3 regions of the Pseudomonas sp. AC169 genome follow, and region 3 is predicted to be linked to each of the others. Evidence: predicted binding sites of a transcription regulator. Region 3 holds the regulator's gene; each other region holds the start of a gene.

Region 1 (5,448 bases), 1.3 Mb from region 3:
GCGTGGTTACCAATGGCAATGCTGATGTGCGTCGATTGGGTCTGGCGGACTACTTCAAGTTTGCGTTGTGCGCCGAAGATATCGGCATCGCCAAACCGGATGCACGGTTGTTTCATGAGGCTTTGCAGCGCGGCGGCGCTACGGCCGAAACCGCCGTACATATCGGCGATCATCCGGGCGATGACATTGCCGGGGCGCAGCAGGCGGGGTTGCGAGCGATCTGGTTTAACCCGGCGGGCAAACCGTGGGAAGCGGATCGTCTACCGGATGCCGAAATTCGCAGCCTGACCGACCTGCCAGCCGTTCTCGCGCGCTGGAATGCCATCTCGAAATAATCCACAAACCCTGTGGGAGCGAGCTTGCTCGCGAAAGCGTCAGGTCAGTCACTGCGATGCTGTACGACCTATCGCATTCGCGAGCAAGCTCGCTCCCACAGGGGAATTGCGTTCACTTCGATAGCTTTATTCCAGGCATGAAAAAGCCCGCAGCGACGGCGGGCTTTTTCAGCAAGCAAGCGGCACGCCTCAGATAGGGCGGCTGCCGTACTTGTTGTCCGGCTTCTTCGGCGGATCGGCGACCACATTGGCCTCCACTTCCTGAACCTTGCCGCCGCGCGACAGGAACTCTTCCATGGCCTTGGCCAGGGCGTCGCGTTCCTTGTTCTTGGCTTCAATGCTCGGCAACTCATCTACCGACACCGCAGCCTTGGCTTTGCCTTTGGCAGCCGGGGCCGGCGTATCGTCGCCGCCATCGTCGTCAGCAACGTCTTCCGCTGCTGCTTCCAGACCTTCCTCGGCCTCGTCTTCGTCGCCTACTTCGAGGTCGTCGTTTTCCAGATCATCGTCGCTCATGTTCTACCTCATGACTTGCGAAAAGCAGATTAGTTATAGACCAGCTTTGGCAACTGTCGAAAGTCGCCGTTAAAAAATCAGTAACCATTGGTGACCAACGGTTTACGCCCCTTCACCGTGCAAGGTGGCGAGGACTTTTCGGGCACCGCCATGATCACGGTGCTCGCCCAGATAAACGCCTTGCCAGGTCCCCAGTGCCAACCGACCTGCCGAAACCGGCAGACTGATCTGGCAGCCAAGCACGCTGGCCTTGAAGTGCGCCGGGAGGTCGTCCAGGCCTTCGTCGTTATGCTCATAGCCGTCTGTTCCTTGTGGGATCAGACGATTGAAAAATCGTTCGAAGTCGCGACGTACCGCCGGATCGGCGTTCTCGTTGATGGTCAACGACGCCGAGGTATGCTGCAGCCACAAATGCAACAGACCGACCCGGCACTCCCTGAGTTCAGGCAGCCCCGCGAGTAACTCGTCCGTTACCAGATGAAAGCCCCGGGGCCGTGCCCGCAGGGTTATCAGAGTCTGTTGCCACATACAGTTCTCCGCACGTTCGGGGCGCATTCTAGCGCGCTCTGGGAAAAAACAAAGGCCCTAATATTCCTGCAATGATGTAAGCCATTGGCCGCAGAAAAACGCCCGTCGTAAACACTACTAAAGACGTACGAAAAATCCTTTCAGCCTGTCGCTTAATGACAAATCCCGGACAAAAAAATGCCCGGCGAACCGGGCAATTTTTTTCAGTGCGCGTACTTACAGGTTGTAGCCGCGTTCGTTGTGTTGTGCCAGATCGAGGCCAACCGACTCTTCTTCCTCGGTCACACGCAGACCCATCACGGCGTCCAGGACCTTGAGGATAATGAAGGTGACGATCGCGGTGTAGATCACCGTGAAGCCGACGCCTTTGACCTGAATCCACACTTGCGCACCGATATCGGTGACGGTGCCGAAGCCACCCAGTGCCGGCGCAGCGAACACACCGGTGAGGATCGCGCCGAGAATACCGCCGATACCGTGTACGCCGAAGGCGTCCAGGGAGTCGTCATAACCGAGTTTGCGTTTCAGGGTGGTGGCGCAGAAGAAGCACACCACGCCTGCGGCCAGACCGATCACCAGTGCGCCCATCGGGCCCACGGTGCCGGCAGCCGGAGTGATCGCGACCAGACCGGCAACCACACCCGAAGCAATGCCCAGTGCGCTTGGCTTGCCGTGAGTGACCCACTCGGCAAACATCCAGCCCAGCGCGGCAGCAGCGGTAGCGATCTGAGTGACCAGCATCGCCATGCCGGCGGTGCCGTTGGCCGCCGCAGCGGAACCGGCGTTGAAGCCGAACCAGCCGACCCACAGCATCGCCGCGCCCATCAGGGTGTAACCGAGGTTGTGCGGAGCCATCGGGGTGGTCGGGAAGCCTTTACGCTTGCCCAATACCAGGCAGGCAATCAGACCGGCGACACCGGCGTTGATGTGCACCACGGTGCCGCCCGCGAAATCGAGCACGCCCCAGTCCCACATCAGGCCGCCGTTGCCGGACCAGACCATGTGGGCGATCGGTGCATAAACCAGAGTGAACCAGATGCCCATGAAGATCAGCATCGCGGAAAATTTCATCCGCTCGGCGAACGCACCGACGATCAGCGCCGGGGTGATGATCGCGAAGGTCATCTGGAAGGTGATGAACACCGCCTCAGGGAACAAAGCCGCTGGGCCGGTCAGGCTCGAAGGCGTGACACCGGCGAGGAACGCCTTGCCCATGCCGCCGAAGAACGAGTTGAAGTTGACGACGCCCTGCTCCATGCCGGTGGTGTCGAACGCAATGCTGTAGCCATAAATGACCCACAGGATGCTGATCAGACCGGTAATGGCGAAGCACTGCATCATCACGGAAAGAATGTTTTTCGAGCGAACCATGCCGCCGTAGAACAGCGCCAGGCCGGGGATGGTCATGAACAGCACGAGGGCTGTCGAGGTGAGCATCCAGGCAGTGTCGCCGGAATTGAGGACTGGGGCCGCCACTTCGTCTGCCGCCATTGCAAGGCTTGGCATTACGATAGACAACAGGGCTCCTAGCCCTGCGAATTTACGCAGAGTCATATTGTTTTCTCCTGGGGCGTTGGGGTTTGTGGCGGCGCTTAGATCGCGTCGGTATCGGTTTCGCCGGTACGGATGCGAATCGCCTGTTCCAGATTGACCACGAAGATCTTGCCGTCACCGATCTTGCCGGTGTTGGCCGCTTTGGTTATCGCCTCGATAACCCGATCCAGATCCTTGTCGTCGATGGCCACGTCGATTTTCACCTTGGGCAGAAAATCGACCACATATTCCGCGCCGCGATACAGCTCGGTGTGACCCTTCTGCCGGCCGAAGCCTTTGACTTCAGTAACGGTAATGCCCTGCACGCCGATTTCGGACAGCGACTCGCGCACGTCGTCCAACTTGAACGGCTTGATGATGGCAGTGACTAGCTTCATGAAAACTCTCTCCCGAATTGGTGGACTTGCCCCAGGAAAACAAACCCGACTCAAGTCTAAGCGCAGTGCCTGGCTTTGTAACGCATCGTCGGCCGTACCTGCCCGACTGACGCCAGCTAACCGCTGCCGACGAAACTCCCCGCTCCGTCTGCCGCACTGCATTCGTCACAGCGACTGCATCAGTGCATGGGTCGAAGGTGACTAAGCAGAAAGCTTGCCATCTCGCCAAAATCCCCTGATTTCAATCCCTTGGCCGCTGTCGCAACGCAATGCGCGCGAAACGCCATCCGGATACGCACAACAACGGTGCGTCGCCGTCCGTCCGCCTGCGCGAAAAGCGTGCATCCCTGACCGCGAGATTGACTATAGACACTGCGTGATACACTGCCGGCCATTGTTTCCAGGACATCCACCATGCTCGCGCCCAAAGACTTCCTCGACGCCCTGAGCGGCACCGCCTCCCGCCTCTTCAGCGGCGACACCCCGCTGCCGAAAGCCGAAATCGAAAGCCAGTTCAAGATGCTGCTGCAGAGCGCCTTCAGCAAACTCGACCTGGTCAGCCGTGAAGAATTTGATAGTCAGATGGTTGTGTTGGCGCGTACTCGCGCTCGCCTCGAAAGTCTCGAAGCGAAAGTTGCCGAGATGGAAGCGAAGCTGACACCGCCAGCCGAATAACGCATCCACCTGTAGGAGCTGCCGAAGGCTGCGATCTTTTGATCCTCAGCCCTTCAACCACCCCGGCAACGTCCTACAACCTGCACCACCGCCGTCCGATTGCGCCGAAAAGCCCAGGTTTCTAAGCTCACCCGATGCTGAATGTTCAGCACCGGGTTTGGCGACCCGAACAGCTTAAGGCGCACGACAACCATGATGGCGGCTACATTACCGCCACATCGTTTCATGGCGGTTGTGCGTGGGAGACCTTCGGGTCTGCCGGGTTCCTTTTGCTCCGGTTCGCCAACCCGCGTACAACTGCCACCCAATCGTTTGGCGACGATTGAGGGCAGCCCCTTAAGCAAGAGGAACTGCTCAATGAATCAAGAAGAGACTTATCTGACCCCGCACATTTTCACCCGCCACAAACTCCCCCTCCACGCCCTCCTCATCCAGAACCAACCCTGGTTCTGCGCCCGAGACCTGAGTCGCCTGCTGCACATTTACCTCAACGAACGCATGCTGCGAAAACTCGACCCCGACCAATACCAAACCCGCAAAACCCTCATCCACAACCAGATCGAAAACACCCTGCTGATCAGCGAATCCGGCATCTACGCCCTCCTCGTCTACCACTACTGCCCCGAATACCGAGCGCTGCGCGAATGGCTCACCCACCAAGTCATCCCCACCCTGCGCGACGCCCAACACCCCAGCACAAGCGAACGCCCACACCTGAGCCTGCTCAGTTGGCCGGACATGACATTGAGTTTGTTGCACTGGAATAACCAGCCGTGGATACGGTTACACGATGTGCCGCAGATGATGGTGGAACGGGAACAGACCAAGCGCCCAATGACGGGGCCATGGTGGAAAAGAGCTTCGCGAATGCTGCAATCGCTATAAACCCGCATGCCGGAGCTGGGCCCTGCGCAAATCGTAAGTCGATTGCAGATTCATCCAGAACTCAGGCGTAGTGTTGAGATAAGTGGCAAGGCTGATTGCCAGATCGGCGCAGATCCCGAGCTGGCATTTCACAAGCTTTTCGATCTCACTTTCGGGCCAGTTCGTGGGCATGGCCAGATCCATGACAGTCATGCCCAACGGCTCCAATGAATTCCTTATTCAGAACCTCGCCCGGATGAATCGGGCGCATACCATTGCGGTCCATTTTTCGCCTCCAGAGGCTGCATTGAACGGCCAAACTGGAGCATCCGACTCCCGGATACAAGACCTTCACCCCCCTTTCACCGGCGTCCTACAACTATTAGGGCATAGCCCTACAAACATCAGCGTCTGCGCCCAATTACGCAGCCCTTACGCATGTCATTACATTGGCAAACGAAATACACCCATCAAGATGGAGGTATCTGTGAAGGATAAGAAGAGGAAGGAAAAGCTATTTCAGATTGTTGATTTGCACCTCGAAGCACTCCGTTTGGCTGGGGATATGTCAGCCAACCAACGGCGATTTATTGAAGTTG
Region 2 (5,448 bases), 1.1 Mb from region 3:
CAACAAGCCAAGCAACGACTAAAAGAGCACTGCAAAACCCCTGTGGGAGCGAGCCTGCTCGCGAAAGCTATTGGTCATCCAACAAAGATGTTGAATGACATTCCGCTTTCGCGAGCAAGCTCGCTCCCACATTTGCTTGCACCTACAGTTGATGTCGTTTTTTTCATCTTCGCCCGCTGTAATCCTTTTGAACCAACTTTCGGCGCACCAGTCGATTTAGGTGTAAGCCCATTTGCGGGTTTGATCGAGGAGGCACCGATGCAAAAGTGGAAAGTCACTTTCGTGGACGATCATGGTGAAATTGTCGATGAGGTGTTCGAGCAGACGGAATGCCCCACTGATGATGAGGCCGCTCGAATGGTCAAGGCGCGACTACTCCCTGTCGCCGCCGAACTGGATCTGAACGATCTGGAAGGGCGCACCGCCGATGCCGGGGTGAAAAGCCTGAAAACCCAGAACAGCATCGAAATCCGCAGCATTACTCCCGTCTGACATTCTTCCTGTCACCTTTCACACCAGGCCTTGGCAGCGGCTCTGACTTGGGGCTACTCTGCAAGCGAGATCAGCGAACGGATCGCTAAGGTCTGGTCTTGTCAGCTACATGCTTGTTTCCCGCGTGCAACCACGTTGCCGTAGTACTTTGGCCAAAGGCCCGGGGCGGGAATACGGAAAGTCTATCCATCTATGCGAGGGGGACGATTCATGAGCACAGCCTATCAAGAAGACATCAGCAGCAATGTTCTGCGCCGCATGAAAGAAGGCGGTTTCGATTTTTCCCGATTCCATCCCATCGAGTTCTACGCGATTTTCCCCGACGAGGAGCGGGCGCGCAGGGCAGCAGGCAAATTTCGCGGTGAATCCATCAATGCCCAGGTCAGCGTGCGTGATGACGGTGCGTGGGCGCTGGAATTGAGCAAAGTGATGTATGCAACGTACGACGATATTGGCGATTTCGAGCAGGGTTTCTCTGCCGTAGTCGAACCGCTGGGCGGCATCATCGAAGGCTGGGGCGTCAAGCAGGAGGTGCGTAACCGCCATCGTTTGAACTGATCTCTTGATTCAACAGTTGAGCAACGGCTGACCTTCGGGTTGGCCGTTGTCGTTTCCGGCGCCCGTAAATCGTTGTGGCAAAACCCTGAAACAAGAATCCAAGGCAAAAAAAAGCCACCGGAGAGGGTGGCTAAAAGGGAAGACCGATAAGGAGAGGAAACCGGTCAGGGTTAAGGCTGGGTGGGCTGCGCAGGCAGTCCAGGTCAGTTGAGCTGATCGCTTGCCGACGCTGTGGCCGAGCAAGTTTTGCAGCGAATGCGCGGATTATCCGCAAGCGCCGCCGGGCAGTGAAATCAACTCTGACTATGCTGGTGATAGGCGATGCAGTGCGTCGCAATGAAGCGGGGGCAATCCGGTTGGGGCATTTGCCGCACAGGAATGGTGCGGTGCCTGCGGCGTGTATTTCCAACCGATTGAAATCAAAGCGTTTATGCCGATGGCACGGGCCTTGCGAAGGCCTGTATGTCCGGGTGACAAGGAGTACGGCATGATCCGCACCTATTTTGATGAGATGTACGATGCCGGCGGCCAGGTTCGCCCGCATTATCGGGAGTTCGCCCGATGGCTGGCCGATACGCCTGACGAACTGCTGGCCCAGCGGCGACGCGAGGCCGATCTGCTGTTCCATCGCGCCGGGATCACTTTCACGCTCTATGGGGACGAGCAGGGCACCGAGCGCCTGATTCCTTTTGACACCATTCCGCGCAGTATTCCTGCCAGTGAATGGCGGATCGTTGAACGCGGCTGCATCCAGCGGGTCAAGGCGCTGAACATGTTCCTCGCCGACCTCTATCACGAGCAACGCATCATCAAGGCCGGGATCATTCCTGCCGAACAGGTGCTGGCCAACGAGCAATACCAGTTGGCGATGCAAGGCCTGGATCTGCACCGCGATATCTATTCGCACATCTCCGGCGTCGATCTGGTGCGCGATGGCGATGGCACCTATTACGTGCTCGAAGACAACCTGCGCACGCCGAGCGGCGTCAGCTATATGCTCGAAGACCGCAAGATGATGATGCGCCTGTTCCCGGAGCTATTCGCCGCGCAACGTATCGCGCCGATCGATCACTACCCGAATCTGCTGCTCGACACCCTGAAAAGCTCAAGTCCGATTGATGATCCGAGCGTAGTGGTGCTGACGCCCGGGCGCTTCAACAGTGCCTTTTTCGAACACGCGTTCCTGGCCCGGGAAATGGGCGTTGAACTGGTCGAGGGTGCGGATCTGTTCGTGCGAGACGACAAGGTCTTCATGCGCACCACTGACGGCCCGAAAGCGGTGGACGTGATCTATCGCCGTCTCGACGACGCATTCCTCGACCCACTGGCGTTCAACCCGGACTCGATGCTCGGTGTGCCGGGGCTGCTGTCGTCCTATCGCTCCGGCAACGTGGTGCTGGCCAACGCCATCGGCACTGGGGTGGCGGACGACAAATCGGTATACCCGTTTGTCACCGACATGATCCGTTTCTACCTCGACGAAGAACCGATCCTGAAGAACGTGCCGACTTGGCAGTGCCGCAACCCGTCTGAACTTTCCCATGTGCTGGCCAATCTTCCAGATCTGGTGGTCAAGGAAACCCAGGGCTCCGGTGGTTACGGAATGCTGGTCGGGCCGGCGTCGACAACGGCGGAAATCGACGCCTTTCGCGAGCGCATCAAAGCCAAGCCCCACGCGTACATCGCACAACCGACGCTGTCGCTGTCGACCTGTCCGACCTTTGTCGAAAACGGCATCGCGCCGCGCCATATCGACTTGCGTCCGTTTGTCTTGTCCGGTCGCGAAACCCGCGTGGTGCCCGGCGGTTTGACTCGCGTCGCACTGCGCGAAGGCTCTCTGGTGGTGAATTCCTCCCAGGGCGGCGGAACCAAGGACACCTGGGTGGTCGAGGATTGAAGGAAGCTTGCCATGTTAAGTAGAACTGCCTCGGATCTGTATTGGATGTCGCGTTATCTGGAGCGGGCGGAAAACCTCGCACGGATGCTCGATATCAGTTATTCGCTGTCGCTGATGCCGCAGGACGGTCGCGGCGACGGTCTGCACGAATTGGCCATGCCGCTGCTCATCACCGGCACCCTCGACGATTACCTGGAACGTCACGGCGCGTTGCATGCCGAACGGCTGCTGCACTTTTTTGCCCTCGATGCAGCCAACCCGGCGAGCATCTACAGCTGCCTCGGCGCGGCACGGGCCAGTGCTCATGCGGTACGTGGACGTATCACGGCGGACATGTGGGAGAACATCAACGCGACGTGGCTGGAGATTCGCGGGATCGCCGAGCAGGGCCTCAGTCGCTATGGCATGAGCCGTTTCTGCGAATGGATCAAGGAGCGTTCGCACCTGTTCCGTGGTGCGTCCTACGGCACGATCATGCGCAATGATGCGTTTCGCTTCATTCGTCTCGGGACGTTTATCGAGCGCGCGGACAACACCCTGCGATTGCTCGATGCCCGTTATGAAATGGCTGGCGATCAGGCCGAAGCGGTCAGTGATGGCACGGCCCACGCGTATTACCAATGGAGTGCCTTGCTGCGCGCACTGTCGTCGTTCGAGGCCTACACCGAAATCTACCGTGACGCGCCGGGCGCCCGGCATGTTGCCGAGCTGCTGTTGTTGCGCGCCGATGTGCCGCGCTCGCTGCGGGCCTGCACCGAAGAGATCGATCAGATTCTTGCGCAGTTACCCGGCGCCAATGGCCGACCGGCACAACGTCTGGCGGCGGAAATGGACGCGCGCCTGCGCTACACCGGCATCAACGAAATTCTCGAGGAAGGCCTGCACGCCTGGCTGACCGAATTCATCCCGCTGGTGCGCCAGTTGGGTAACGCCATTCACAGTTCCTATCTGGAGGCTGCATGAGACTTTCCATAAGCCACGAGACCACCTATCACTACGAAGATCAGGTGCGGGCGAGCATCCAGTACCTGCGACTGACACCCCACGACAGCGAGCGCCAGCACGTGTTGAGCTGGCAGCTCGACCTGCCGCGCCCGGTGCGTGCGCAGCTCGATCCGTTCGGCAATATCCTGCATGTGCTGACCATGGACGAACCGCACGAAGCGATCATCATCGGCGCGCGCGGGCAGGTCGATATCGACGAATTGCGTGAGGCTGAACATGAGAGCCAGTCGGCGCTGCCGTTCCTGCGCTTTACCCGTTTGACCGAGGCCGATGAGGCGTTGCGTGCGTTCGCCGAGAAATCCTGCAAGCAACGGCGTGATCGTACGGCGCTGATCGATCTGATGCACGGTTTGAATCAGCACATGACTTATACGCCCGGTTCGACCGAAGTCGACACCAGCGCCGCCGAGGCCTTCGCCGGGCGAGCGGGTGTCTGTCAGGATCATGCTCACGCGTTTCTGGCTTGCGCCCGTAGTCTCGGGATTCCGTCGCGCTATGTGTCGGGGTATTTGTACAGCGAGGATTGCGAGCATCTGGCCAGCCATGCGTGGGCAGAAGCGTGGCTGGATGACGCCTGGTACAGCTTCGACGTGACCAATCAACTGGCGCGGCCGGAGCGACACTTGAAACTGGCGGTGGGTCTGGATTATCTGGATGCCTGCCCGGTGCGTGGCATGCGCCGGGGTGGGGGGTGTGAGCAGATGCATGCAAAAGTATTCGTCTCGCCGACGCCCGTAATCTCCGTCCAGCAACAGTAAACGCCGTACTCCTGTGGGAGCGAGCCTGCTCGCGAAGGCGGTTTATCAGTCACTGATGCAGTGTCTGACACGCCGCTTTCGCGAGCAGGCTCGCTCCCACAGGGGAAATGGCGTTACGGCTTAACTTTGCGCCCGGCCATGTGTTTCAAATATCCCACTAACATCTGCAAATCCCCCTCCGGCAACACCGCCTCCGAAAACCCCGGCATCTTCGCCTGCGGCCACTGACGCAAACTCTGCGGATCACGAATGTAGCGCTTCAAGAAATCTGCAGCGAAATACTCGGTCGGGCTGTAAGGGATATTCAGGTCCGGTCCGAACTGCGCATCGCCCGCACCGTTTAACCGGTGACACGCCAGACAATTTTTCTGAAACAGCGCAAAGCCCAGATTCACCGGGTCATCGGCCTTCAACGCAGGATCCGGCAGCAGGGCAGGGAAACGCTCGGCCACCGGCGCCATACGCTTGATGCTCGCCACTTCAAACGGCCATTGTTCAGGGCTGATATTGCCGGCCTGAGGATCCGTCCACACCAGGTAGAAGGGCCCGGCGCTGTGCTTGCCTTCGGACAGCGGTGGCCACGGTTGGGCGGGGTCTTCAATCGCCAGCCACGCTCGCGCGCCTTGTTGATTAAGCAACGGCGCCGCAGCCAATTCTGCGGCGAAGCCGTCCAGTGCCACCGCTTGCAGGTGATCCTGCGGTTTGATCCCGGTCAGCAGCGCGGCCATGGGCACGGCG
Region 3 (5,448 bases):
CCTTGAAACTGACGGTAAACTGGCCGGAATCTTCACTGACGGCGACTTGCGCCGCACGCTCGATCGCAGTATCGACATTCGCAGTGCCACCATCGACCAGGTCATGACGGCGCACGGCAAGACTGCACGGCCCGAGATGCTGGCCGCCGAAGCCCTGAAAATCATGGAAGATCACCGAATCAACGCATTGGTAGTCGTAGATGAGGAAGATCGCCCGGTCGGCGCCTTCAACCTCTCCGATCTGCTGCGCGCAGGAGTCATGTAATGAGTAACGATCTGCTGCAACGCGGCAAAGCGATCAAACTGGCGGTTTTCGACGTCGACGGCGTCCTCACCGACGGGCGCCTGTATTTCCTTGAAGACGGCAGCGAATTCAAGACATTCAATACCCTCGACGGCCAAGGCATCAAAATGCTGATGAACGCTGGCGTGCAGACCGCTATCATCAGCGGCCGCAAGACCCCGGTGGTCGAGCGTCGAGCGAAAAACCTGGGGATTCCCCACCTGTTTCAGGGGCGTGAAGACAAATTGGTCGTTCTCGACGGTCTGCTTGAGCAACTGGGCCTAAGCTATGAAGAGGTCGCCTATCTCGGTGACGACCTGCCGGACCTGCCGGTAATCCGCCGCGTAGGGCTGGGCATGGCCGTGGCCAACGCTGCCGACTTCGTCCGTGAACACGCCCATGGTGTTACCCGCGCCCGTGGTGGCGAAGGTGCCGCCCGCGAATTCTGCGAATTGATCCTGCGCGCCCAGGGCCGCCTCGATGCGGCCAACGCCGCGTACCTGTGAGCCAAGCCATGTTCAGCAAAAAATTTCGTAACTTCCTGCTGTTCGGCTGCATCGCTGCGATTTTCGCCGCGGTCGGCTATTGGAACATCAGCCCGGAACGCTTCCTCGACAAGCCTCCGGTCTCTTCCATCGAAACACCTATCGACTGGTATGCGACCAACACGCATACCCTGCAATATTTGCCGGACGGCAAAGTGCAGTATGAGATGACCTCCGACAAGGCCGAGCATGTCAAGGCAACCGATATCACACTGGTCACCAAACCCGACCTGAACATGTATCGCGGAACCGAGTTTCCGTGGCATGTGACCAGTGAGCGCGGCGAAGTGAATTCGGGCGGCACCCAAGTGGAATTGATCGACTCGGTACGCATCAAGCGCACCGATGAACAGAACCGCGACCTGCTGGTTACTTCCACGCGCATGACAGTGTTCCCGCAGGAGCAATATGCGCAGACCGAGCAACCCGTTAGAATCGACGGCGCTGGCGGTGTATCGACTGGCGTTGGAATGAAAGCGTACCTGAAGGAAAGCAGGATACACCTGCTATCGAACGTAAGAGGACAGTATGAGGCTCGTTAAAACCCTCCCTATTTTGCTCAGTCTGGGCGCAGCACTGGGAAGCGTGAGCGCCTGGGCTCTGCCGAACGATCAGCAGCAACCTATCCGCATTCAGGCCGACGACGCCCAACTGGACGACAAGAACGGCATCGCCACTTATAAGGGTGATGTCATCATCACTCAGGGTTCGATGAAGGTGACCGGTAATACCGTGACCATCACCCGCACCCCGGCCGGCGATATCGACGTGGTGACGTCGGTGGGCAACCTTGCCTACTTCGAACAACTGCAAACCCAAGGTGACGCCAAGCCTGTACAGGGCTGGGGCGTGACGATCCAGTACCACGCCGCGCAAAACCGCGTTGTGCTGATCGACAAGGCCAAGGTTGTCGACAAGGACAACAACACGACTCAGGGCGAAAAAATCGTCTATGACACCGTGAAGAAACTGGCCAGCGCCGGTCGCGCTACCGGCAGCAAGGTCACCGAGGCGCGCCCGCGCATCGATATGGTGATCCAGCCGAAGAAGAAAACCGACGAGAAAACCCAGTAATGGCAACTCTGAAAGCTCAGCACCTGGCCAAGGCCTATAAAAGCCGCCAGGTCGTGCGTGACGTCAGCCTGTCGATCGACAGCGGCCAGATCGTCGGCCTGCTCGGCCCGAACGGCGCCGGCAAGACCACATGCTTCTACATGATCGTCGGCCTGGTTCAGGCCGATCAGGGCCGTGTGCTGATCGACGATCTGGACGTCAGCCACCAGCCGATGCACGGTCGTGCGAAGGCCGGTATCGGCTATCTGCCGCAAGAAGCGTCGATCTTCCGCAAACTGTCGGTGGCCGACAACATCATGGCCATCCTCGAGACCCGTCAGGAACTCGACAAGGCCGGCCGTCGCAAGGAGCTGGAAAGCCTGCTTCAGGAGTTCCACATCAGCCATATCCGCGACAACCTCGGTATGAGCCTGTCGGGTGGTGAACGCCGCCGGGTGGAAATCGCTCGCGCACTGGCCACGGCACCAAAATTCATCCTGCTCGACGAACCGTTCGCCGGTGTCGACCCGATCTCGGTCGGCGACATCAAGCAGATCATCCACCATCTTAAGGCCAAGGGTATCGGTGTATTGATCACCGACCACAACGTCCGCGAGACGCTGGATATCTGCGAAACCGCTTATATCGTCAACGATGGTCAACTGATCGCCGAAGGCGACGCAGAAACCATCCTGGCCAACGATCTGGTCAAGGAAGTGTATCTGGGCCACGAGTTCCGCCTGTAAGCGCGACAGTGCCCGGTGCGCCGCCGGGGCGCCGTATCGATTCAAGCAGGAATTAATACGCTTTAATTGTTACAGCGCTCTAGGCAAACACTTCAGTTTCAGGCATATAATTTGCTTAAGTTTGGCGCTTCGGCGCCCTGTAGTGGATGGCGCATAGCGCCGGCGAATAAGGTGTTAAGCCCCTGCCATGAAACCATCGCTAGTCTTGAGAATGGGCCAGCAGCTGACGATGACACCGCAGCTGCAACAGGCCATCCGCCTGCTCCAATTGTCGACCCTGGATCTGCAACAGGAAATCCAGGAGGCTCTGGAATCCAATCCGATGCTCGAACGCCAGGAAGAAGGCGACGACTTCGACAATTCCGACCCCATGGCCGACAACGCCGAACAGAAGCCCAACACCGAGATCCAGGAACCTTCGTATCAGGAAACCGCCCCGACGGTGGACAACCTCGAGGAAGGCGAATGGAACGAGCGCATCCCTAACGAGCTCCCGGTCGACACGGCTTGGGAAGACGTCTATCAGACCAGCGCCAGCAGCCTGCCCAGCAACGATGATGATGAGTGGGACTTCACCACCCGCACCTCTGCTGGCGAAAGCCTGCAAAGTCACCTGCTTTGGCAACTGAACCTCGCACCGATGTCCGACACCGATCGCCTGATCGCCGTGACCCTGATCGATTGCATCAACAATCAGGGCTACCTGGACGAAACCCTCGAAGAGATCCTTGAGGCGTTCGACCCGGAACTGGACATCGAACTGGACGAAATCGAAGCCGTCCTGCACCGCATCCAGCAGTTTGAACCGGCCGGTATCGGCGCCCGCAACCTTGGCGAATGCCTGCTGCTGCAATTACGTCAGCTGCCGGCCAAGACGCCTTGGCTGATTGAAGCGAAACGCCTGGTCAGCGATTACATCGACCTGCTCGGCGGCCGCGACTACAGCCAGTTGATGCGCCGCATGAAGCTCAAGGAAGACGAGCTGCGCCAGGTGATCGAACTGGTACAAAGCCTGAATCCGCGTCCGGGTTCGCAAATCGAATCCACCGAAGCCGAGTACGTCGTGCCTGACGTTATCGTGCGCAAGGACAACGAGCGCTGGCTGGTCGAGCTCAATCAGGAATCCGTGCCACGCCTGCGCGTCAACGCCCAGTACGCCGGTTTCGTCCGTCGCGCCGACACCAGCGCCGACAACACTTTCATGCGCAATCAGTTGCAGGAAGCCCGCTGGTTCATCAAGAGCCTGCAGAGCCGCAACGAAACCCTGATGAAAGTTGCCACCCAGATCGTCGAGCATCAACGCGGTTTTCTGGAGTACGGCGACGAAGCCATGAAGCCGCTGGTTCTGCATGACATCGCCGAAGCTGTCGGCATGCACGAATCGACGATTTCCCGGGTGACCACGCAGAAATTCATGCATACCCCGCGCGGTATTTATGAGCTGAAATACTTTTTCTCCAGCCACGTCAGCACCTCCGAAGGCGGCGAATGCTCGTCCACAGCGATCCGCGCGATCATCAAAAAACTGGTTGCCGCGGAAAATCAGAAAAAGCCGTTGAGTGACAGCAAGATCGCTGGTTTACTGGAGGCACAAGGCATTCAGGTGGCTCGCCGCACCGTCGCCAAGTACCGCGAATCCCTCGGGATCGCGCCTTCGAGCGAACGCAAGCGGTTGATGTAAGCCACGTTACAGCGTTCCAGTGGCAGGCTATCCAGCCTGCCGCTTTATGCACTGGCAACGAAGGAGAAGCTGTATGCAAGTCAACATCAGTGGACACCAACTGGAAGTGACCCAACCTCTGCGTTCCTACATCGAGGAAAAACTCCAACGACTGGAGCGACATTTCGACAAGATCACCAACGTGCAGGTCACGATGTGCGTCGAAAAGCTGAAGCAGAAAATCGAAGCCACCTTGCATATTCCCGGCAGCGAAGTGGTCGCCAACGCAGAAGATACTGATATGTATGCTGCGATCGACTCACTGACCGACAAGCTGGATCGCCAACTCAAAAAGCATAAGGAAAAGACCCAGAGCCTCCTCCAGGGCGCAACCGGTCGATAACCCCCCATTCCATGATCCGACTTGAAAGTATCCTGACCCCCGGCCGTTCCCTCGTGAACGTGCCGGGCGGCAGTAAAAAGAAAGCCCTCGAACAAATTGCCAACCTGATCGCCCGCGAAGTGCCGGCTCTGGAGATGCAAGATGTCTTCGAGGCGCTGATTGCCCGTGAAAAACTGGGTTCTACCGGTTTTGGCAACGGCATCGCCATTCCGCATTGTCGCCTGAAGGGTTGCACTTCGCCCATCAGCGCGCTGATGCACCTTGAAGCCCCTATCGATTTCGACGCCATCGATGGCGCGCCGGTTGACCTGCTGTTCGTTTTGCTGGTCCCGGAGGCTGCCACCGATGCGCACCTGGAGTTGCTGCGTCAGATCGCCAGCATGCTCGACCGCAAGGAGGTGCGTGAAAAACTGCGCAGCGCGGCGAGCAACGAAGCCTTGTATCAGGTTGTCCTGGACGAGCAGAACGGGCACTAATCATGCGCTTGATCATCGTCAGTGGCCGTTCCGGCTCGGGTAAAAGTACCGCACTGGACGTCCTTGAAGACAACGGCTACTACTGCATCGACAACCTGCCGGCTGGCTTGCTGCCGGAACTGGCCGAACGCGCGCTGATTCACACTGAGCTGGCGCAGCCGCTGGTGGCCGTGTCAATCGATGCGCGCAACCTGCCGAGCCACCTGTCCCGTTTCCCCGAACTGCTTGAGGATGCCCGCAGCAAGCACATCCAGTGCGATGTCCTGTATCTGGATGCCGACG

The links. Region 3 encodes sigma-54, which starts transcription at its own class of promoters, with help from an activator protein. Its sites were predicted from a motif close to ANTGGCATNNANNTTGCTNT; they were not measured.
Positions count from the first base shown of each region.
Region 1: a site for sigma-54 is predicted at 3,513-3,532, ahead of glnK (P-II family nitrogen regulator). Genes of this name have one in related genera too.
Region 2: a site for sigma-54 is predicted at 1,486-1,505, ahead of ACZZ0G_RS21260 (circularly permuted type 2 ATP-grasp protein). Genes of this name have one in related genera too.

Region 1 is NZ_OZ409866.1:2,327,399-2,332,846, forward strand. Features, by position in the region: gene ACZZ0G_RS10655 (HAD family hydrolase) at 1-335, shown strand, start outside; gene sutA (transcriptional regulator SutA) at 525-851, opposite strand; gene ACZZ0G_RS10665 (secondary thiamine-phosphate synthase enzyme YjbQ) at 954-1,379, opposite strand; gene ACZZ0G_RS10670 (ammonium transporter) at 1,596-2,933, opposite strand; gene glnK (P-II family nitrogen regulator) at 2,972-3,310, opposite strand; gene ACZZ0G_RS10680 (accessory factor UbiK family protein) at 3,725-3,985, shown strand; gene ACZZ0G_RS10685 (BRO-N domain-containing protein) at 4,343-4,870, shown strand; partial or broken gene ACZZ0G_RS10690 (HigA family addiction module antitoxin) at 4,865-5,135, opposite strand.
Region 2 is NZ_OZ409866.1:4,730,074-4,735,521, forward strand. Features, by position in the region: gene speE (polyamine aminopropyltransferase) at 1-22, shown strand, start outside; gene ACZZ0G_RS21250 (hypothetical protein) at 259-492, shown strand; gene ACZZ0G_RS21255 (ribonuclease E inhibitor RraB) at 703-1,050, shown strand; gene ACZZ0G_RS21260 (circularly permuted type 2 ATP-grasp protein) at 1,538-2,947, shown strand; gene ACZZ0G_RS21265 (alpha-E domain-containing protein) at 2,960-3,910, shown strand; gene ACZZ0G_RS21270 (transglutaminase family protein) at 3,907-4,710, shown strand; gene ACZZ0G_RS21275 (c-type cytochrome) at 4,824-5,448, opposite strand, start outside.
Region 3 is NZ_OZ409866.1:3,653,444-3,658,891, reverse strand. Features, by position in the region: gene ACZZ0G_RS16385 (KpsF/GutQ family sugar-phosphate isomerase) at 1-265, shown strand, start outside; gene ACZZ0G_RS16380 (KdsC family phosphatase) at 265-789, shown strand; gene lptC (LPS export ABC transporter periplasmic protein LptC) at 798-1,370, shown strand; gene lptA (lipopolysaccharide transport periplasmic protein LptA) at 1,357-1,902, shown strand; gene lptB (LPS export ABC transporter ATP-binding protein) at 1,902-2,627, shown strand; gene ACZZ0G_RS16360 (RNA polymerase factor sigma-54) at 2,815-4,308, shown strand; gene hpf (ribosome hibernation-promoting factor, HPF/YfiA family) at 4,382-4,690, shown strand; gene ptsN (PTS IIA-like nitrogen regulatory protein PtsN) at 4,702-5,166, shown strand; gene rapZ (RNase adapter RapZ) at 5,169-5,448, shown strand, end outside.